Regions from separate parts of the Methylotuvimicrobium sp. genome, predicted to be linked through region 2. Evidence: riboswitches for the same ligand, from Rfam matches in the RefSeq annotation. Region 2 holds a riboswitch; each other region holds the start of a gene.

Region 1 (7,772 bases), on a different contig from region 2:
CAAAATCCGAACGCTTTCGGCTATATCGTTCGATACGCGAGTTTGGAATTCGGCATCCGTTTCATAACGCCGTTCGGATTTTTTGAACAAACGCGTGGTTAAGGCCGGTTGCATACTGCCTTGCGGATTGCCCGGTATACCTCGGTGCGAATCGTGGCTATGCGAGGCGACTTCTATTAATCCTGACTCGAGCATTTCTTTGAGTTGATTCCAGTTTAAAAAATGCTCTCTTGGTATCAACTTCGATCCATATTGTACCGACTGATTGGTATCGGTCTCGAGCCAAGCAGTCACCGGACTGACGACAGCAGGAAAACCGAAAGCCTGTAGAATCGGAAAGACCGTGTCATGGACACTCGCATAACCGTCGTCGAAAGTTAACAACACAGGGTTTTCAGGAAGCTGCTTGTTGTTTTGTCCTGACTCGATCAGTGTCTGCAGACTGACCGGGTGAAAATTATTTTCTTTTAGCCAAGCGAATTGTTCGATGAGTCGGGCTCGTGTAATGGTGTATGGATTACCGTTCCACTCAGGTTGTACATCGTGATAACAAAGCGCGATAAAGGAACCATCCCCCAGAGCGAATCTCGAGAATAAAGTCATCGACACGATTTGGATGATCAGAAATAACCGGCGCATGGCTAGAATCGTACATTAAGATTAAGATACATAAACCAGCTTTCAGTCAGATTGCCGTCGTAATAATGATAGCCTCTGATGCCGCCGTACGCGATTTCTAAACGATCGGCCGTTTTCCAACGATGTTCGTACTGAATGTTGCCGACCGGATTGGAGCCGAAATATTGCTGCCAATATTGACCGATAGAAACCGCTAGGCGTTGATTGAAAGCCGTTTCGTAAAAACGATAAGTCAACAAATCGTTATCCAGGGTCAACGATACCGAAGCATCCTGTGCCGGGTTAAAGTAATATGCGTTCACGTTCCGATTCGGATTGTCAGGCGATCCGCTGTGCCGCGTATTGGTTGAGTAGCCGGCATTTAAATAAGTCGAGAATTTATAGAACGGTCCGCTATACCATCGTTCGTAATAAGCGCCGTCGACACCGTACCGATTATTGCCGTCGCTGAAATGATAATAGTTTGCCGCCAAGTCCATCTGCCGCGACTCATGAAAGCGGTAAGTCAGTCTCGCTTGCGCCGATTTTGCCGTAGTTACGACTTTCTCATCGGCAAGTGCGGTCAACGCGCGTAAAGAGATTCGATTGTTGAGACTGTCCAAATAAGTGGAAATACGCCAATGATCGTCAAAATCGTAAGCTAAACCGAGTCCGACGCCGACCGCATTCTTTGCGAAATTATCGTAATGGACTTCGCCGGTGGCTAAGACATTAGTTCCGGCGAATTCCAGACCCAATCCATGCGTATTCAAATATCCGCGGCCTTCGGGTTGCGGAAATAAACCCATTTTCCAGGCGTTATGGATATAGACTCGATAATGATGCGCAATCGGACTTGAATATAAATAAGACTCTAGACTCATGTCTTCCGTGCCGATGTTAGGGTTGCCGACATCGTTGGTTTGGTTATCGCTAACTCCGCCTCCGGTGAACATTTTGAATTCCCAGCCGTTATGTATATTCCATAATCGCGACTGCCGTTGCACCCCGGTATCGTCCGGGAAGGTGTCGTAAAGTTCTTGTACGCTTTGTTCTTCCGCCGGGTAGTTTCTTAATTCATGCAAAACCTTGGTTTGCACGACACGCAATCCTAAGTGATTCGGCGATCGTTCCAGTGCCGGTTCGATTAGCCGCAATGCTTTGCGCGGCCAACCTCGAAAGTAATAAATGTCGGCTAATTTTGCTTCTATATCGGGATTGTAGAGCGTGCGCCGGTACAAATCTTCCATTCGGCTTTGGCCTTGATAGAGTTTATCCGCGTAAGCCCTCATTAGGGCGGCTGTCATCTCGGGATAAATTTTGTCGGGATTATCCCGAACACGGGAATGACCGAGCTCGTCTTTAAATTCGAGGGGTTCCGGTTGTTCTTCATTGAGCCTGTCCACTAGCTCAATGGCCTCTTTAAATTGTTCCGATTCCAGATAAGCATATATCAATGAAGCTCGGGCATTGCGATTATCGGGCGAATCTTCAATGATAGAAAGATAAAGGTCGCGGGCCCGTTTAGGTTGCCTGGTATAAAGATAAGCATCGGCAGCAGCGATTCGACTATAGGAAGGAATTTCAATACCTTGTTCCTTGAGTCGTTCGAATAATGCGATAACCTCCGGCATTTTGTTACGGTTGCGCAAAGCGACCATCAAATCGAAATTGGCTCTATCGAGCCAGATTTGCGGTTCGGACAATTCAAGCCCTGCGATCGATTCGATATTGGCTTCTACGGCTGAAATTGCCTTATCCATTTCTTGATAACGGTTGGGCTTGCCGCTTGGAATACCGGCGCTTTTTCTAATCAGCGCGGCTGCATAATCCCAGCGGAAGCCGGCCCACTCCTCGTCGGAAAAAGCGGCTTTATAGTGTCGGACCGTCGATAGTGCGTCTTCATATTGACCGTTTGCTTGCAGAGCGAATGCCAAATTTTTTTGTGCATCCGCTCGATCCGGTTGAATGGATAAAATTTTTCGATAGAGATTAGCGGCATTCGAAAAATTATTCAGGTTTTCATGGATCTGAGCCAAAAAGATCAAAATATCGAGTCGTTCGGGAAAAGCTTCGGAAAGCTCGGTTAAATAAATAATGGCCCGCTCATGATCGCCGCTTTGTTTCAACGTTAACCCAAGACCGAGCTTGGACTCAAATCGGTCGGGAAATCTTTCGAGGACTGAACGATAAAGCGTTTCCGACTGTTTGAAGTCGCCTGAATTTCTGGCTGAGCTTGCAACGGACTCGATGACATAGATTGGGGCGGCATCTAAATCAATGGAACGGCTAAGCTCGATGACTTTTTCGTATTGGTCGGTCCACGACAAAATTTGAACATAATCGTAAAGATAGCGGAGCGTTCTCGGATGTTCGGTTCGTAGAATTTGCAGTTGCTCCAATGCCTGTTGAATCCGGCCGCTACGAGCGGCATCGAGCGCATCGCGATAAATCCTTTCTTCATCATAGGCTTGTCCTAAAACACTTGAGGAAAAAAGGCTAATTATAGCCGTCAAAATCAAACCGGAATTCATGAATGTTTAGCGTTGGGATTAGGTTGAAACGGTAGTGTGAAGTAGAGCGAGGCCTGTATGAACATAGCTAGAGCCTAGGCTGTCGAAAAAGGCCATTTTTTGCTAATTGCCGGTTCCCGCTTTTTAACTCAAAATATTTTTGAAATGGTTAGTGTTCATAGGCTATTAAGAATCAGATGTAGGGTGCGCATCGCGCACCTGGGTCGGGCTCTTGTCGGTTCGGCACCGTGGAAAGGTGCGCGATGCGCACCCTACGGCGCTCAAACTATCTTGGAAATTGTTGATGATCATAGGTTATAGAGCATCCGTTATTTTCTCAAAACCCATAAAACAGTCATTTTTTCTGACCTGAAAATCGGTAAATTTCGACACCCTAGCTAGAGCCTATACAAGCATAGTCAAGGCAAGTGGAATTATCGGAAGATAATTTACGAATGAATTATAGGTGGAGGCTGTAAGTTTCGGTAGGGCGCATTGCCGAGACGTTCAATCGGCCGAGGCAACGAATGATATTTCCGGCAAGCAAATCGAACATTCGACTTTGATCAGTCTTCCTGTGTGTCGATTGCGCAAAGGCCGGGACATACCGTCGGTACGGTTCATTGCATCGAACAGCTTCGCTTCCATTTTAATGACGTCGTGTTCGTGGTCGAATAAATAAAGCGTGGGTTTCATTCCGCCGCTTTCGATGAAGCGGTCGGTGTCGTGTAACATGATTTTGGCATGCAACAACTCGTGTAAAAGTGCGTCCGCGGGAGAAATATGGCAAGCCGGGTGGTTTTTGCAATCGCGATGCAGCCATAGCTTTGCACCTATGCGCGGATCGAAAAATATCGTTGCCGACGTTACGGTCAGTTGGTTGCCATAGGCTTGTGTTTGCCAAGTATATTTTCGATAACGAAGTTTTAACTCTTTATCTTCCAGTAATTTCAACAGGCCGATGGCTTCAGGATAGCTTGCATAATACCGGGCCATTTTATCGAGATCGGCGCGAATAGTCGGCGGGTCGCCGGGTTCGCGGGTGTATGCTTGCTGCAGTAAACGGCTGATTCGAACTTGAGCATGCGGATCCGGCTTAACGTTTAATTGTGCGTCATGGACGGATTGAATGGGCATGGTTTTGGGCGGAGCAGAGCGGACCAAACGAACGATCGTGTGGTTTCCTTTTTGGATTTTAACCGAATTTAAGCGGTTTGACGGTTTGATGAGTTGTGACGTTATTTCAGCAGTCACTTGCCTGCCGGCGACCTGTTCGGCTCGCGTATCGGTTGTCGCGATCAAAAAGCCGAGGCACAAAGCAAGAAAAACCGGCGTTTTTTGCCGCCGGTCGGCATAAAACGTTGCCGAACTTAATGTTCTGGCATCCTCCTTCAGAAAAATATCATGATGCCGCGCAATCTCGATTAGAGCTTGATAAGCTTTAGGATTTTTTAAACTAAGGTGGTTGGCGCAGACTAAGGACCGCTGCCCGTCAATTAGGCAAGGATGCAAATAATTGCAATCGGCGAAGCGGATGGCCCAATTTCTAAGCTTATCGACTAATAATTCATCATCTTGGGACTGGCCGTCGATTGGGCTAAGAAAAATGCGGTTAATAGCCGATAGAGCATCCATAAAATTCTCGAAGAATCTAAAAGTTACTGTTAGTTTAGTTCCAAATAGTAGTTATTGCTTTGTGCAAAGCGATCGTAAGTATGGATGACCAATCGATTACGAATTTATGTTTTAGATATGTCCATTTTCGCTTTAGTAGTTAATTGCTGTTTTCCCGCTTTTTAAACTCATAATATTTTTGAAATTGTTGTTGTTCATAGGCTATTAAGCCTAGGTGTAGGGTGCGCATCGCGCACCTGGGTCGGGCTCTTGTCGGTTCGGCACCGTGGAACGGTGCGCGATGCGCACCCTACGGAGCTATTAGCTTAGTTCCAAATAGTAGTTAGCGCAAAACGATCGGAAGCTTTCATAAACCCATGAGCTACGAATTCATGATTTAGGTATGGCTTCAATTCGATGATTGGGTTTGCGTGTCGGAACTATCCTGAAGCGACGGCGATTGATATTTCTCAAGTAAATATTGCTTCAGCCAGGTTTCGGTATCGACATCGGATTGAGGACTATCGTCGATTTTTTGCAAGCGTTGTTTTACTAAGTGTTGCGGCGTTAATAGCAACTCGATATCTGACATTGCGACAAACTTATCCGGGTGAACATTGTTGCCGTTTAGGATGTTGAAGAGCTGATGTTTTTTTAAGGATAGGCTGCCAATTAATTCCTCGCGAATGTCCAGCATAAGGGGTAGCAAATCGCTGCCGCTAAAGTCGTCTTCATGCAAGCACTTAAAGCGCTTTAGCATGTAGTTGATCGCAAAACGGTAAATATCCGACTCCCGCACATAAAACCGCGAAGCGGTGGCTTGAACCGCGTTACGAATACTGTTCTCGATACGCAGTGAAATGATGTGTTTCAGTTCGCTCAATTTCTTATACCTAATTCAAAAATATTTCGGATTGACTAACGGAACGTAGTTATTCACATCCCCCTATCGTTCCAACGCTCCAGCGTGGGAACGATAATTGCCGGGTGGCTGAATATTAACAACGGAACGGCTTGAAAACGGCAAAAGTTATGTATTTCTATCCTAGAAAGATGAAGTTGGCATGTGTTGTAGACCGTTCGTGCTGAGTTAAGTCGAAGCATGAAGGGTCTACAACACTTTCACCGGCTTGGTGAAGTCTCAAATGATCTTTTTAGGTTTATGGGTTTTTGGATATATGGATATGCGTATCAAGTCGAACCTTTTAAACATAAACGAAAAATATGACAGAAATGCGACAATTCAAAACAGTCGGCGCATTAACGGCGTTAGTTGTTTAAAACGTAATACGTTTCATGAAAATTTAACGAAGCTGTAAAACTTTTGAACTAATGACTATGAAAAAATATGCGCAAGTTGAAACTTTGCGGATGCGGAGTGGATCCGGCGAGGGGGAGTGGGGCCGGCGAAGGCAATCATAACATGGGCGGTACTGATTGCCAGCGATTTAACAAGGAATAGGCAGTTTCCGGTTTTAGCCGGATATGCCGGGTGTGAAGATGTTGCCAAACTCGCCGCGAGGCGGGGACGGAAAGCTGCGGGTCTCTTATCAAGTATCAAGAGATAGCCGGGCCGCGACCATTTACTAGGAATGGCCATGTACCCCGGTTTGGTTTTTGTTAACAGACTTTACGAGGATATTTTTTATGAATTTATTAGGTAAATCTCTAGCGGTCGGCGCGATGGCGTTGGTTGCGACAGGTGCTCAAGCGAGAATCGCCGGGGTTAAATTGACCGGTTTCGAAAACGATCCGCGTGGCTCCGAGCTTTTTCTGAGCGTTTACAATCCGGATGCGCAAATTTCATATGCAATGGATTTAGGTATCCGGCATGCTGATTTTTTGGATAATCCGCAAGCAATGAATCACTCGATCAACACCGATGCATTCAGCCAGTTTATGGCCGCAACCTCGCCAGGTGACAGGGTGATCTATAACATTGCCTCGGCTCACAATTCATTCGTCGATTTCGATAGCGTGAATTATTTGGGCATTTTAATGACATCCAAAAATGAAATTACTGTCGGCCCTTTCGACCGTTTTTCAGGTTCGTCATCAACACTTGATCAACATATCGACCAATTGAATGCAAGATCGGGCGAATTGACCGGCACCAATCAACAAATCGGCGATAAAGCGGTCAATTTAGATTCTTATTCGGCGCCTGGGCAAAGCGGTTATTTTCCGACAACTTGGGGTTCGAACATTGGTAATTCTTTCTCAGGTAATCTTTCGTCGTCAGCAGGCGAATCGACAGGGTTTTGGTGGTGGGGCTTCGACATGGATCCCAATACGTTCGAGTTGACAGAGAAGGCGGTTTACCTCGGCGATTGGAACTTTTCGATTGAAAATGGCAGCGCTTCATTGAATTTCGCGCCGGTTCCCGTTCCAGCGGCGGTATGGTTTTTCGGCACGGGTCTGATGGGCTTGATCGCTGCCAAACGCCGTAAAGCATAAGAAAATCATTCAAGCATACCCGGATGCAGGTCCGGGAGTTTTTTACACTCATACCTACATAAAGAGAATGGTCATGAAAAAAAATATCGTAACGGCCGCCTTGGGCGCGGCTTTGATTGCCGGTTTTTCCGGCACGGCTTCGGCGTGGACGCCAAGCGATGTACCCGATTTACGAATCAACATGTCGGGTGCCACTGCAATGGATAACTCTATCACCTCCCTGTTCACCAGCTTGTGTGATGCGGGTACTTTGCATAGCTATTTCAACGATGGTCCGAATCCGGGTAATCGTTACCGTGCCTTTTTCTGTACCTTGAGTCCGGATAAAGTCGACGGTTTATCGGCTAGCCAAAAAGTGTTGTTTGTCAAACGTTCCGCCGGCGGTTCCGCCCAAGGCGTCAATCCGCTGATCGATCAACAGCGCTTGGAAGCGATGAATATCTTTAACAATAATTGCACATTGTCGCCGTCAGATACCGACCCGAATCGCTATTTATGCAGCATCAGCAATCCGGGCGATTTGGAATTGCGTTATTCCGATATCGGTATCTCGGACGTGGACGCCAAGAT
Region 2 (7,772 bases):
CAGGGTCGGGAGACTCTATGGGATATTTTTTGCGGGATATTTGTTTGTTACAACAGTTGCCGTGCTTATGCAGTAAGCGACTTTATCTTCCAAACCATGATTATACGCAGTATGAACTCATCGATTAAACATAAACCTTGGCCGCTGCTCATGCTGGGGTTGTCTTTATTACAAGGATGCGCGGCGGTCCAGCCATGGGAGCGCGGCGTTCTGGCTAAACCGCAAATGGCGCTGGAGAGAACCCCTTTGCAAAGCGAATTGCGCGGGCACAGTTACGGCAGCCGCGAAGCGGCAGGTGCGGGCAGCTCGGCGAGCGGAGGCGGCTGTGGCTGTTACTGAGAAAGATCGGAAAGCAAATTCGGCGCTTGGCAGCCTACAAGCGCTAACCGCGGCGGCATTGATTTTGCCGGGCTTAGCGCCTGCGCAAGCGGCCGAGGATAATGAATTCAGTTTTCAATACGGGCGTTATGAAGAAAGCCGGCGGGATTTAGGCGGGGTTAAAAGTCAGTTCGATCCGATTACTGTAGATAGCCTACATACCAGCGCAAGAGTCCGCTTAACCGATCGTATCAAATTTGCGTTTAACTACATACAGGATACCTGGTCGGGTGCGACTCCGATTAGCACAGCGCCGTCTACACGAGAAGGGAATCAACCTTATGATGTTGGTACAGTAGCAGGAGCATCCCCTTGGTTATATTCTGGCAATGGGAATGGTAAGGTTTATTTTGATGACCAACGAAGGCCAGTTAGAACTATTCGTAGGGATAATGGTTTAGGGTTTGGTTTTGATGAATTAATTGCGGCGGGGCTTGATAATAGAAATGTACATACGATGTCTATTGCATCTCCCGAAGTGCGTAAGGAAGGCAATTTCAATTTGACTTATGAATGGGACGATGCAACGGTCAGTGCTGGTGGCGGTTTGTCGCTTGAAAACGATTACGAATCGCGTTTCGCCAATTTGGGTTTTACGATCGATTTTAATCAAAAAACCACCACGCTCAGCGGAGGTTTGAGCTACGCCAATAGTTCAACTTCGGCGCGTCTTGACCATGATGCACAGACCTATATTAGTAAAAATGCCTATAATGGTCAATTGCCCGAATTCCAACCTCGTTATGCAAAAGTAATTTCTAATCCTATACCAGGGACAGATGATTCCGAAGAAATTTTGAGGGGTAAACGAGAAGACTGGGCTGTCAACATGGGTTTAACGCAAGTCGTCACTAAATCGTCGCTGGCTAAGTTTGGAGCTAGTTATACTCGTAGTACCGGCTATATGGGTAATCCTTATAAAGCAGTTACGGCTTTCTTTCTAAGACCCGTTACCGCTGGCTTAATGAGCAGAGATTGCGATACTCAAGGGACAGTAGCCGGACCTGGACTTGGAGCTGCGGATTGTGGTGAAGGAATTGCTTACGAGGGCCAGGCGAAAGCGTTTCTAGAACAGCGTCCTGAGGTGCGCAATCAATGGAGCTTTAATACTGGTTGGGTACAATACATTGATCCTCTTGATGCTGCGCTGCATTTCGATTATCGTTTCTATCATGACGATTGGGGCATCAATGCGCATACTTTCGAAGCTGATTGGGTGCAGCCGCTTGGATCAGGTTGGTCAATGACGCCCCGTGTGCGTTATTATTCTCAAAGTGAAGCTGATTTCTATGTCCCGTTTTTGGTCGCAGATGTTTCGAATGAGAACGGCGCAGATCGGCTGGGTAGCGACAATTCTAAACTGCCGACCCAAACCTTCTCAAGCGACCATCGGCTATCCGGCTATGGTGCATTGAGCGGTGGTGTCACGGTCAGCAAGCAATTTACAAAAGGAGTTCGGTTCGATGCCGGCTTCGAGTATTACACGCATCAAGGCTCACTGAAAATCGGTGGAGGCGGCGAGCCGGATTATGCCGATTTCGATTATTGGGTCGCGAACGGCTCAGTGAGTGTCGAATTTTCAGCAATCGGCCGAAGTCTGACCGATCACGATCATCACCATCATCACGATATGACCGAGCACGAACCGCTGATGCCCGCCGGTTTGATGTGCGTCGGCGGGCACATGCTGAATCAGGAAGGCGATTTCATGGTCGGCTATGTGTATCAGTATTTACGGGAAACCGGCAATATGCTAAACCGGACCTCGAAAGCTAGCGATGCGGCGATGGTGAATAACGGATACCGGACGATTCCAACCTTCCATGACATGCACATGCACATGATCGACTTGATGTATGCGCCGACCGACTGGTTCAACATCATGGTCATGCCGATGTTTATGGATATGGATATGGATTTGCGAGTACTAGATGGGATAAACGGCGATGTAACCACGGATCATTTGCACGGCGGCCATCAAACCGGCGGCATCGGCGATACGCTGATGTTCGGTATGTTCAAATTATTCAAGCATCGCGGTCACCATATCAATTTAGGGCTTGGTATCAGCGCGCCGACCGGCGATGTCGGGATCAAGCTGAACCGGCAACACCAAGAAGACGCCGGCTTTATTCATTATCAAATGCAGCTCGGTAGCGGCACTTGGGACTTTCTGCCTAGCCTGACCTATCTCGGGCAATATGACAGGTTTTCGTGGGGCGCGCAGGCCAACGCCACTGTGCGTATGCAAAACCGGAACGATTCAGGGTATCGGCTAGGTAATATGTTCCAAGCCTCCGCTTGGGGCGGTTACAGTATATTCAACTGGTTATCGGGTTCTGTGCGGGGTGTTTACACTGTCGAAGGTTCAATTCAAGGGGAATTTAATCCCGTACCAGGTGCAGCTGGTTGTACAGATCCCATTACAAATGGGGCCATACTTTGTTCTAATGTCAATCCGACAAGCTCCACATTAGATGACCCAAGAAACTACGGCGGTCGCTTCTGGGATGTCGGCTTCGGCCTAAATGTGGTCGTGCCTGGTGGCGAGTTTTCCGGCAATCATTTGAGCGTCGAATGGTTGCAGCCGGTGCATGAAGATGTCAACGGCTTCCAATTGGAACGCAAAGGCACGCTATTCGCCACTTGGAGCTATATGTTTTGACCGTGGATGATGTCTGTATGAAAAAACTATTAAAGCGATGTTCGGCTCTAATCGCTGAAAATTAAGCGCGTAACTGGTACTCAGTCATTTTTGCAATGTCGGGTAAAAATCGTTTAGCGTAGCGTAAATCCTCTCATCCTTCGACAGGGCACTCCTGAGCGCAGCCGAAGGGCTCAGGACGAACGGATTTACTTTATGCTGTTACCCAGGCTCCATCATGGCCAATCTGTTCAGGAAGCCCTAGCTTCCCGATATCAATGAAGCCGTAGGGTGCGCATCGCGCACCTTTCTTCGGTGCCGAACCGACGAGCCTGACCAGGTGCGCGATGCGCACCCTACGGCTGGCACTTACAAAACCTATGAACACCAACAATTTCAAAAATATTTTTGAGTTTAAAACGCGGGAACACAGTATTTAGCTAAAAATAGATTTTTTCGATAGCCTAGTTCTGTGCCGTGGTAAGGCGCGCGATGTAAATCCTACGGTGCTAGCCGTCATCGGCGCTTATGTTATACTCCGAACCGATAAGAACGACTTCAAAGGAGCCGGGTCATGGCTTTAGCGCAAGAAGATATCAACTATATAGAATCTCTGATTCGAAAAGTATTGGCCGAACAGCTCGATCAGTCCCGTTTCGACTCGCGTTACGATTTGGAATTAAGGGAGCGCACCATTCGTGTGGAAGAGGAGTTGAAACATCAACGCGAATTGATGCTCGAAGGCTTTAAGCAAATGGAAAAGCGCTTTGAGCAGGTTGATAAACGCTTCGAGCAGGTCGAAAAGCGTTTCGAGCAAATCGATAAACGTTTCGAGCAGGTCGAAAAGCGTTTCGAGCAAATCGATAAACGTTTCGAGCAAATCGATAAACGTTTCGAACAAGTCGATAAGCATCTCATTCAGATTACGACCCGCATGGATAGGTTCATGTTTTGGTCGTTAGGTTTGACCATCTCCGCCGTCATAGCCGTCCTTAAATTCATGTAAACAAGGCTGGGTTTATAAGCCGCCTCATTTCAAATTCGCATCTTGAAAAAAGCCAAGCGCCTAAAATTCTATCGATTCAATTTCAAGGCCATGGGCACGCCTTGTGAAATCCAGTTATTCGCGGTTTCGCATAAAACGGCCCAACACGTTGCCGATATCGTCATCGACGATGTGGAGCGCTTGGAGCAACGCTATTCCCGCTACCGCCCGGATAGTTTTTTATCCGAGATCAACCGTGCGGCCGCGCGCGCCAATTCGATAGAAGTCGATCCCGAAACCGCTGGTTTGTTGAATTATGCATTGACCTGTTACGAGCAAAGCGATGGATTGTTCGATATCAGCTCCGGTATTCTGCGTCAGGCTTGGCGATTCGATCGCGAAAATTTACCGGAAGAGCCGCAGATTCAAGTGTTACTGGATAAAATCGGTTGGCATAAAATCGATTGGACGCCGCCGAAGTTGACTTTTTCGGTGCCGGGCATGGAGCTCGATTTCGGCGGCATCGTCAAGGAATATGCGGTCGACCGAGCTGCGGGGTTGTGTTTACAAGCCGGTATCAAGCACGGGTTAATCAATCTTGGCGGCGACATTAAGCTTATCGGTCCCCGGCCCGACGGTTCGCCCTGGCAAGTCGGTATCGCGCATCCCCGTCAAAAAGGGGAGGTAATTCAAGCCTTGGCTCTTTCGGGCGGCGCCTTGGCTTCAAGCGGGGATTACGAGCGCTGTTTGCAAATCGATGGCGTGCGCTACGGTCATGTGCTCAATCCCAAAACCGGTTGGCCGGTGCGCTTTATGGCTTCGGTTAGTGTTGTCGGGGATTTTTGCGTCGTTTCCGGGAGTGCCGCGACGATTGCGATGCTGAAGGAAGAGGAAGGACCCGCGTGGTTAGAATCGTTGGGCTTGCCTTGTTTGTGGGTCGATGTGAACGGCAATTCCGGCGGTTCGCTCATGAACCGAATAAGTGTGTGACTCCTCGTTCCCATCGCTCCAGCGTGGGAATGCATACCGATCTTACCTTGGTAGCCAAGGTAAGGGTTCCCACGGAGGACCGTGGGAACCAGAAAACCAGAAAAAATTTCAAGAGGTTATCCATAAACTTGGAGTAACCTTTCCGGAGAGCGAAGTTGTTTAGCAAAGGCGCGGCAACCTATTGAATTAACTTCTTATTCTTCATAGTGAAATGATTTTTCTAGGATAAAGGTCCTTTTTTCATAAATTCCTATCGCTATTATTTTTTCTGGGGTAAATCGAACGCTTATTATGGGCGAGGTTGTGTGTCATATGCCGCAGTAACTGTGGCATATGACACAGTTATCGTAAAATTAAGAGTTTATAAGTACTTTATTAAATAATTTAAATTATTGAAACCAAGTGAAATACTAGGTATTGGCATGTAGTCTGCTTCAATTAAAAGCGAGGGGCTAGATGTTGGGTTCAGCTGATGTCAATTTTAAGACTCAATTCGGATTTAGTAGCCTTTTCAATTTAGCCACACTCGTTGTGAGACGGGGCCGGAAAGTCACGGTTCTTGTATGCAATCAAGAAGGCCGGGCTGCCTCCTTAATTAAGTATTGATTGAGTTTAACGATAGAGGGTAGTACTCACTTAACTTTCAAGTTAGCTTGGGCTAGTTTGTCGTCTTTATTGGTGACGAACCGTGGGCGTTAGCTGAATCGTATGCTTGTTTTTGTGATGGGGGCGTTGGGACTGTCTGTTTTGTTGTTGTATCGGTTCCGCGAATATCACTGTTAACTTTTAGCGTTTAACAGTAAAGAGGACTTTTTAATGAAAAAAATAATATCGTCTGTTGTTGTATTTGTAGGGTTATTGTTAGGTAGTCAAGCTTACGCCCATGTGGGTTATAGAAATCTGGATAACTTGAATCCGTTTGTCGCGGCAGTCGGTTACGACAATGGCTGGTATCAGGGGACTCAACCAACCTTGGCTAACAGCCATGATGTTCGTTGGTATAGCTTTACGTTGGAGCAAGATTCTCTTGTAAGTATCAGTGTCGAAAATGCAGGCGTTGGAACCTATACGACTTACAATAGCGCAGGCGTTGATACCGGCAATACCTTTCCTGTTTTAGCCGATCTCGATGTCGGTTTTAGTTTGTACAAAGGACTCGTACCGCCGTCTGCTTATGAAGGCGCGAATATCGATGGCGAGCCTGTCTGGCCGGTTGCTGACGGGAATAATGGGTTGTTTAATGCGGTTGGCGATACCACGATGGGTAATAACAGCGGTGTTATTAACACGATTGAATTTATTACTGCCGTTAACGATAATGGCGTAGGCGCAACCGAATCGCTTAGCAATATCTTTTTACTTGCCGGCGTATATTCACTGGTAGTCGGTGGTGCGGCCGCTGACGGGGTCGGTGGTGGCGCATATGGTGTAATTGCTAGCGTCCAGCCCGTGCCCGTTCCTGCTGCGGTTTGGTTGATGGGGTCGGCTTTAGTCGGTTTAATCGGCATGAGAAAACGCGCTATCGCCGCTTGATTCAATTCTTGTGCCGAGTCAATTAAATCCAGGTCGGTTTCCGGTTTGGTTTTCAGTTAATCAATACCGTTAGGATGCGGTATCCCCCTGGACAAGGATGTCTTACATGGCTTCTTGGTAATACCACGCTTATTGAATTGAACTTGAAAGGTCGTTTGATGAGAGACTGGGTGCGACGTAAAACCGGATAAGGAGCGAGCTTTTATAGGATTGCTTTAAAGCCCGTTATTCCGATATGGGCTGCCGTAATCCACTCTCACAGAAGAAAATCGTTGTTCATTTATTTCATTACTTTACATGGCAGTTAGTTATCGGTTTTTGATCTTTTGTATTAACGTTTATTTTGAGGAAAAAGCTATGAAAAAATTGTTGTCGACAGTGGCCTGTGCTGCTGCGGTCGGTTTTTTTCCAACCCAGCAAGCGTCAGCGCATATCAGCTGGATCAACCTGACAAATTTAACGCCGGCCATCGACGGCGATAAGCATATTTATTCGGCTAATAGTATTGTGTCTGGCAACTACGGTTGGGCCGATTCGATGGATGAAGACTGGGGCGATAGCCATCAAGGTGCTTGGGCGCAGTTTACATTGACCGAATCATCGAATGTCAACATACATGTCGAGTCTGATTATCAAGATACTTTTATTACGATAGGCGGTAATACCTTTCCTTTACGAGTAGGCGATTTAACCCCGGGATTCTCGCTTTATAACGGCGTTTTGCCTGATGAAGCCTATGAGGATGCATTTCCACCGCCGGCTGGAAAAGAAGGAGCCTGGAACGGGCAGGGCACGACTACTATGGGTAACGATGATGGTGAAGTCGGCACAATCCATTACATCGGTCATGCCGGCGAAATCGACGGCTTGGCGACGGCTGTTTCATGGATGGGTGCGCTCGAAGCCGGCATTTATACCGTTGCAATCGGAGGGACGTGTTATGAAAGAGAGAGTTGCGGTGCTTTCAATCGATTCGATGCCGATAATGTCAGTCGCGGTTTTGATATTAGCTTGACCGTCGCTCCTGTCCCTTTGCCGGCTGCGATTTGGCTAATGGGAGCGGGCTTGGTTGGTTTGGGGGCTTTCAGAAAGCGTACTCTAGCCGTTTAATGGTGTTCTGTCGTATTTTAAAGATCGATATTGTTCTTCTTTCCCTGTGATTGGGAGTGGGATCGGGTTTTGCGTGTACCAAAATCCGCCCCACCTCCGACCTTTTCTCTCTAATTAGTAGGGTGCCGCACC
Region 3 (7,772 bases), on a different contig from region 2:
CGACATGAAGGGGCTAATTATAATTATCGAACGCCATTATCGTTTCGATCGGCAGTTTTTGCTCGAAGTGTACTGTGGCTGCCGTTAATGCTCAAGTATAAGGTGCGTCGGTCAGCCGGAAACTAATTGTGAATTCTAAATTTGGTTAGCTTTGGGAAGGTTTTCGTTGGGTTGCGATTTCGAAATTGTCATCGTTCCTTTGAAAGCAAAACTTTTCTGTTTTTCTTGTTCATCGGTCTTCTTTTTTATATCGGTGGCGCTATCGATAACGATACGGCACGCGGAGAATCCAATTAACAGATCTTCCTGTAAAACGACTCGCTTAAGCTGCCCGTCGGTTTTCAATGCTTTTGAACGGACCCAGAATTTATTTACAGGGAAGCCTTCTTTTGATAATGACGCGAATCCCCAGCCCGATAGATACTGTCTGTTATCTGATTTCGGTTCTTCATAGAAGTGCTTTAATCGTAAGTTTAGATAGGGGCTAGAGATGTTGTTTTGCCCTAAGACAATTGCACTGCTTTGTATCGATAAAAGAGTTAATTCGCGGTTGATATGGGCAGACCCGGAGAATTCCGATATGAGAGTTTCTTTTAGTTTGCTGCTTTTTGCTTGATTAATAGTGAAGACTTGTCCATGAAAGGAATCGGGTTCTTCCGCTATCGCATTTAAAATAAGCGGTTCCGTTTTTCCGGGTGAAACGATTTTGATAACATTGGTTTTCGGTTTGTTGTTTACACCTTCGACAGTAACCTCTACCGAATAGTCTCCCTCGACTGATTCGCAGCCAGTGGCGAGAGCTGCGGATTTGGCAAGATCAAGTGCGCTATCTAAAAGTATTAGGCTTATTTGTTCCTCGTTATTCAGGTTTATCGCAGTCATTGCTGCAGGGCCTTTGTCAAACATACTCGGTGCTTTTAGAGGCACCAAGTCTGCTTGAGCTATTAAGCTGTAGCCTAAGGTTGTTGCGAATAAGATGGGGAGTGAAATCTTCATGGTTGGGGCCTGTCAATTACTATTTATATACTCATCGTAGATGAAAATTCGGCCTCGAGGTGCCCGTCAAAGGACGCCGTAAACCCAGCACCTAAATTATCCAAGACAATTAACCATGTCCAATGGGCTATGGAATTTAGGTGCTGGGTAAATACGTCCATGTAGGCTCTATGCTAGCTAGCTCCATGCTGGCAAAGCCTTTGCGAGCGCCATGGATGGCGTGAATGTCGATTTTGCAGGAGCAAAATCGACCTAGCGCCCCGAGGCCTCCTCCGGCACTGCCGAAATTTGAAGTGCGGAAGGCATAAAGAAGAGTTGGAATGAAATAAATCATCAATTCTCGTCCTTCAGCTTTTTTCCACAGGGAGAAGTTAGAGCTTTATTGAGTTTCATTATGGAGGTGTTTAGTAAAAGCCCGCTTCACATCAGCTTATTTGTAAATCTAATCAGATAGCCAAAAAAAGGTAAGCGTTCAATTTCCCGCTTAAATCTACATTTTGTAGAGTAGGACTTTGGTGGGTTAGGAAGGTTTCTTGGTTAACAATCTTATTATGCCCTCTTTCTTTTCAAAGAGGGCATAAGCTCACGAAAAAGCTATGGATTAAGCTCATCGACCGGATCGCCGGGGATTGCTGATTCGACGGTAATATGGCCTTGTTGTGAAATAAAATCCGTATTGTTATAGCCGGTTGTATCGATTGTAATTCGGCATGAAGTGGGGAGAGTCAATAAATCCCTAACTAAGATTGTTCGTCCTTGATCATTACTATGGCGTTGAAATTTAATGCGTTCCCAGTATTTTGAATGGGGAAATTTCTGATAGGAAAGCGAGCTCATCCCCCAGCCGATGTTAGTGACGTACTCCTCTTGTATTTCATTAGAAGAGATGTTGCTAAAATTGGTTATGGCTAGTGTGCTAAATCGATGAGTTACCGAAATGAAATCTCTTAACTCCAAATTTCCGGTCATTGACATCGTTTCACCAGCTCCGTCAAATGTATATATAGCCCGGTAAATATCGATTGGAGTGAATTCATACGAGGTTGGGCCTCGGGTGCTAACTACATAAACACCTGATGCATCGGGCATATTTTCATAGTTTGCGCCAGCTAATAGATAGGTCGTATTGCCGGGAAGTTTGGCTGATACCATGTTGTTTTGCTTTCGTTGGTCGTCAGCTCCAGTCGCAAATAAGCTAATTTGATATTTGCCCCTCATGATAAAACAACTGCTTGCATTTATTTTGGCGTTCACGATGTCCATAATGCCTTCATACAAAGAAACAGCGGTTTTTTCTTGTGGCGATAGTACCACCGGCGTTGTTACATCGGAATCGTCGGTAATATTGTCTTCGGAAGCAGGTTCGGACTCATCGGCAGTAGCTTCGCCAGGCATTAAGTTATGCTCAGTTACAATTTTGTCGTCGGCAGTTGGGTCAAGCTCCTCCGTATAGGCAAGGTTAGATAAGCCAAGTAAAAAAGCAAAGCTAGCCAGGAGAATAGCGTAACGTTTCATAAATTTCCCAAAATATTATTGTTTTAGTCAATCTATAAAATTTCTGGTTTTATAAATTGCACGGGTCCTAGGGCAATCTCATTCTCGGTATTAACAACCGATATACCGATAGGAAAAACAGTGTTAAGTCAATAAATAGTGCTAGTTTATCCAGTAAGAGAATTACAATTATTTTATAGAAAAAAGTATTAAATTATTCTTGCTTATTGGCTAAGTTCCAGTGCCTGGAACTCAAATAGATCCATGGCTGAATAGCGTACTATGACCTCAATATTCCAATGTCCAATACCGATATTTTATGTGTGAAAGGTGTATATATACTGAAACGATTTTAAAAATAAATATAAAATTACAAGCCTATTCGATCGGTTATAGTTAAGTGTGCAATTTAATATTTATGCTAGTAGATATAGCTATTGATGCTTGTCTTTATTAAAACCACCCGGTTCAGTACCGAGTGGTTTTAATTCAGTCGTTAAGTTAATAATTAATTGCCATTGCCAGCAGTAGTGACCAAGCTGCAGCTATTCAGTTCGGTATCAGGTGCGCTTGGAGTGACCTGAGAAACGGTCAAATTGCCGTCTTGCCAGAACAAACCGGGTTGGCTGTAGCCTACAGTTGACAGCGTGATTCGGCATGCACCAACACCCACTAAACGGTCTTTTTGGAATACGGTACAACCTTGTTGGCCGTTGTCGCGAACCGCTTTGGATTTTTGCCACCATTTGTTGACCGGATAGCCGGATTTTGACAGGACTTGCAAGCCATAATCATAGATTTCATAAAATTCACCCGGACCGTAAGTGTTGCCGTGGTAAAAGTCTTTGATGGCAGCGCTATAGAATGTGTCGGGTCTTCCGTTTTGGCCGGCAACTCTTAAAGAGGTTCTTTCGTTGACCATCAAGTTATTAAGATGGTTGTAAGTGTATCTTCCGCGCAGGCTATCTACTGCAACGTTGTTTAAAATGCCGGAGATTGGAGATTGAGTAACGTCGATGTTTTGGCCAAAACCGGCAACCGGTGCTTGTAGGGCTGCTTCAAGTCTTACGCCGTTAAAAGAATTGACTTCGAGTTGATTGAAAGTGTGGCCGTCGACATAGGCGCTGACCGGCACCGAAAAAGGCGTACATCCTTTTACATAAACAAGTGCTTCGGTGGCTTGCATGAGGCCTTCGTAAAGAGCGAAAGCCGCTCTTTCAGTGTCTCTCATATTGGTCATATTCAACAGAGGAGCTGCAGGTCCATTGTTGTATATGGCAGGAGCACCTGGAGGGTTGGCGCTGGCCAGGGTTGAAATGCCGAGCAATACGGCAGCTGCTGTGGTGGTGATTTTAGTTTTCATAAAAAACTCCTTTATTTTTTAAAGTATTGTTTTGCCATGGTTGTTAAAATAATTATTATATATATGGCAATTGTTTTGGTTGTAACGAACACGAGCTCTATTCAATAAATGAATATTAAATAACAACTATCGATCAATTATTTTGTAATTTAATACCCATAAAGCTCGATTAAGGTAGAAAATACCGCCCGGTATTTAATCGGGCGGTATATAGAGCTTGGTTATGGCACCTGAATCAAGCTGCAGCCATTCAGTTCGGTATCAGGTGCGCTTGGAGTCACCTGAGAAACGGTCAAATTGCCGTCTTGCCAGAACAAACCGGGTTGGCTGTAGCCTACAGTTGACAGCGTGATTCGGCATGCACCAACACCCACTAAACGGTCTTTTTGGAATACGGTACAGCCTTGTTGGCCGTTGTCGCGAACCGCTTTCGATTTTTGCCACCATTTATTCACAGGGTAGCCGGATTTCGATAGGGTTTGTAAGCCGTAATCATAGATTTCATAGAATTGGCCCGGGCCGTAAGTGTTGCCATGGTAAAAGTCTTTGATGGCAGCGCTATAGAATGTGTCAGGTCTTCCGTTTTGGCCGGCAACTCTTAGAGAGGTTCTTTCGTTGACCATCAAGTTATTAAGATGGTTGTAAGTGTATCTACCGCGCAGGTTATCTACGGCAACGTTGTTCAAGATCCCAGCAATTGGAGCTTGTGTGACGTCGATGTTTTGACCAAAACCGGGAACCGGTGCTTGCAGGGCTGCTTCAAGCCTAACGCCATTGAATGTTTGAACTTCGAGTTGATTAATGCCGTTGCCGTCAGAGTAGGCCGATACGGGCACCGAAAAAGGCGTACATCCTTTTACATAAACAAGCGCCTCGGTGGCTTGCATGAGGCCTTCGTAAAGAGCGAAAGCCGCTCTTTCAGTGTCTCTCATATTGGTCATATTCAACAGAGGAGCTGCAGGTCCATTGTTGTATATGGCAGGAGCACCTGGAGGGTTGGCGCTGGCCAGGGTTGAAATGCCGAGCAATACGGCTGCTGCTGTGGTGGTGATTTTAGTTTTCATAAGAAACTCCTTTACTTTAAATTTAAAGTATGGTTGCCATGATTGTTATGGTAATCGCCGCATCCATGGCAAATGCGGTGATTAAAAGAGCTAAGTGCTCAATTTTATTAATTTATTTTTTCTCAGATTAATTACCTGCTGATGCAGGCTGATAATCTGTATTACGCTTGAATGTCTTCGATTTCATCGTTTACATTAAGCAAGCTTTCTGCGCCAGGAAGTCACCAGTCCGATCATTGCTGTGCCCATCAGCCAAATAGCCCCTGGAACAGGTACATTGCTAACTGGTGCCGAACATGTAGTGCAACTAGTGCCCATTACTTCAAAAAGATATGGCGATCCGTGTGCTCCGAGTGGATTCCAATAAGCGGCATAATACTGACCGTCATGGCCGGCACCGTTATAAGACCATTCAATGGGAAACGACAGGCTTTCATTGGTGAGAAAGAGCCAATAGGCTGTGTTTGGTTGTAAAAGCGCCGCTTCATTGGGATCTTGCGACGGTGCGTCGAACCAAACGTCATTGCCGCCAAAATGTTCCAGCTGCACAAAGCTGTCGGGTATCGATAAGTCGAACAGTTTGTCTCCAGGAATGTGGGTATCCCCTCCCAAAAAGTTATTGCTATAAACAGCTAGCGATATACCGTAGTTTCCGGATGAATCCTTAAGAGAGACGAGGTCGCCTGAAAAGTGACCGCCGGACGCTAAAGATAGACGGACGCTGTCTAATAAGCAGCCATTAGGGCAATTAAAAGGATCTACCGTAAATCGGCCGGCTGCCCAATCAGGTTCGCCGTCCTCAAAAAAGGGCGCTACAAGCGATTCGCCGCCGGAATATCCAAAAGGGAAGGTGTCGTAGATAGAAACTGATGCGGAAGCGGTACCGGCAAAAAGGCCCAGTGCAACGGCAGCGCTTAATTTTTTTAACGGTGCTTTAATTTTCAACATAATTACCTCTAATATGTTTGAAATTAAGTGCGGCCAGACTATCTGATGCAAAATGGAAGGTATCAGATTCTTGGCTTTCCGCCCCCGCCTCGCGACGGGTAAGGCTTTTAACTTAATAGAGCTAAAAAATCCCTATTGTTTCAAGTTATCTGGCCCGGGCAGTTAAATAGATCTGTCGAGCCGTCATAATCCAGGCATTATCCCAAATGCCTCATAAATTATTCGTTAGTTTCGTTAAAAAGCGCTTAAGGTAGAAAGTAATTCATACGTTAAATGCGCTTCAGCTTGCCATATAGTTGGTGCTTGTAATTGGCAAGGTATTTTTTTGTTTTCGCATAAAGCACTTGCATAGAGCGTGCCATCAGTCGATTTTGTTCCTTTAAGGCATTGAATTGTCAATTAAATAAAATGTATTTTGTGACGGAGGGCGCGTTTATTTTGGTAGCTGCATTTCGTGATGTAAAAATTATTGACAGTTTTATGTCTTAACAAAAGCTTAAAACGATTAAATCCGCCAAACGTCAAGAAAAGAAAATATGCATTGTTAATGAGAAGTAGCAGCGTTTGCAGGGAAAATTTTGTAAACAACTGAAAGACAAGGAAAGTATGGGGCGTCATTACAGGCTGTTTTGTTCTTTGGGGCGCTTAGGCTTGCCGAAGGGCTGGGGGAAAAGGATGATGTAAAAAATTTTGACGAATGATGCAATAAATTGGTCCAACTTAAAAACTGGATCTGATTTTGCTTGCAAAAGAATAAAGGCGGATGTTAGTTGGCTTGTTTTTTTGCTTAATCGTTAATAAATTAATGTACGGAAAAACAGTTACATATGAATGTCTGGGTATTTTTGGGAGTCTTGAAAGGCTAAATGATTTGCTTTGAGATAAGTGTTAAATATTCTGACATAAGGCCGGATAAGAGAAGCTTATCTCGATACGGATAAAATATTTTGACTCGTAAGGGCTTGGTTATTTCATAGTATTGAAATAGGTTATTATTGGTCTTGGGGCTTATCGAAGCATTGTTCTCAAGTTTTATTAACCTCAGCTTTAATTGCACCCATGGTTTATAATCTGCCCGAATCTATATAGCCAGGACTGTTCAATGGATTACTCAATTGCCAAGTACGCGCCTGAATACCACCCCTTTCTTAGTTATTTACAGCACCAAGATAAATTGACCGATGCCGAGTTAAAAAAGGTCGATCGAGTCATGCAGTCGACCGTGGCCGAAACCTTGCCGCACTTATTGATTAAACTCGGTATTTGTTCGGAAAGCGATATCGCGGAAGCTTTTATTGTAACGCATGACATAGAAAAAGTCGGGGTCGAGGATTACCCGCTTGAAACGCCTTTGTCTAATGATGTGTCCCTGCGATTTCTGAAACAATTTCATGTAATCGGTTTACGCGATACCGATGATGCAATTCACGTTGCGGTAATGGATCCGGAAAATCGCTTTGTGTTGGATGCGTTGAAACTGGCAACCGGCAAGCCGATTATTGCGAAAGTCGGACTGATGTCGGAAATCGATGCCGCGCTCGAACTGCAATATGGCGAAGGTAAATCCCAAATGGATAAGCTATTTGCCAATCTCGAGACAGACGAGATTGGCGAAGAGGATCTGGAACACCTTAAAGATATGGCGAGTGAAGCGCCGGTTATCAAAATGGTTAATCTGATCATGCAGCGCGCGATTGAGAGCCGAGCTTCGGATATCCATATCGAGCCGTTCGAGCAGCGCTTGAAAGTCCGCTTGCGCGTCGACGGCGTGCTGCAAAATATCGATGCGCCGCCGGTAACATCGACCGCGGCCGTGCTTTCGCGCATAAAAATCATGGCCAAACTCAATATCGCCGAGCGCCGCTTGCCGCAAGACGGCCGAATCAAGCTGCAAATGCTGGGTAAGG

What was found. A riboswitch is a leader RNA that binds a small molecule or an ion and turns the genes downstream of it on or off. The one in region 2 is predicted to bind cyclic di-GMP.
Region 1: linked by a shared signal. The riboswitch ahead of ACRJJO_RS15540 (hypothetical protein) and the one ahead of ACRJJO_RS06670 (VPLPA-CTERM sorting domain-containing protein) in region 2 are both predicted to bind cyclic di-GMP.
Region 3: linked by a shared signal. The riboswitch ahead of ACRJJO_RS15765 (hypothetical protein) and the one ahead of ACRJJO_RS06670 (VPLPA-CTERM sorting domain-containing protein) in region 2 are both predicted to bind cyclic di-GMP.

What each region holds. Positions count from the first base shown of each region.
Region 1 is NZ_JBNGHF010000034.1:33,912-41,683, reverse strand. Features, by position in the region: gene pgaB (poly-beta-1,6-N-acetyl-D-glucosamine N-deacetylase PgaB) at 1-639, opposite strand, end outside; gene pgaA (poly-beta-1,6 N-acetyl-D-glucosamine export porin PgaA) at 642-3,152, opposite strand; gene ACRJJO_RS15550 (hypothetical protein) at 3,639-4,766, opposite strand; gene ACRJJO_RS15545 (hypothetical protein) at 5,155-5,628, opposite strand; cyclic di-GMP riboswitch class I at 6,241-6,326, shown strand; gene ACRJJO_RS15540 (hypothetical protein) at 6,393-7,202, shown strand; gene ACRJJO_RS15535 (hypothetical protein) at 7,276-7,772, shown strand, end outside.
Region 2 is NZ_JBNGHF010000009.1:77,058-84,829, forward strand. Features, by position in the region: gene ACRJJO_RS06650 (DUF4266 domain-containing protein) at 112-339, shown strand; gene ACRJJO_RS06655 (DUF3570 domain-containing protein) at 326-3,043, shown strand; gene ACRJJO_RS06660 (hypothetical protein) at 3,597-4,028, shown strand; gene ACRJJO_RS06665 (FAD:protein FMN transferase) at 4,119-4,997, shown strand; cyclic di-GMP riboswitch class I at 5,507-5,588, shown strand; gene ACRJJO_RS06670 (VPLPA-CTERM sorting domain-containing protein) at 5,814-6,530, shown strand; gene ACRJJO_RS06675 (VPLPA-CTERM sorting domain-containing protein) at 6,888-7,640, shown strand.
Region 3 is NZ_JBNGHF010000036.1:3,208-10,979, reverse strand. Features, by position in the region: gene ACRJJO_RS15790 (glycosyltransferase family 4 protein) at 1-6, opposite strand, end outside; gene ACRJJO_RS15785 (hypothetical protein) at 136-996, opposite strand; gene ACRJJO_RS15780 (hypothetical protein) at 1,591-2,511, opposite strand; gene ACRJJO_RS15775 (hypothetical protein) at 2,999-3,853, opposite strand; gene ACRJJO_RS15770 (hypothetical protein) at 4,075-4,917, opposite strand; gene ACRJJO_RS15765 (hypothetical protein) at 5,113-5,865, opposite strand; cyclic di-GMP riboswitch class I at 5,891-5,980, opposite strand; gene gspE (type II secretion system ATPase GspE) at 6,968-7,772, shown strand, end outside.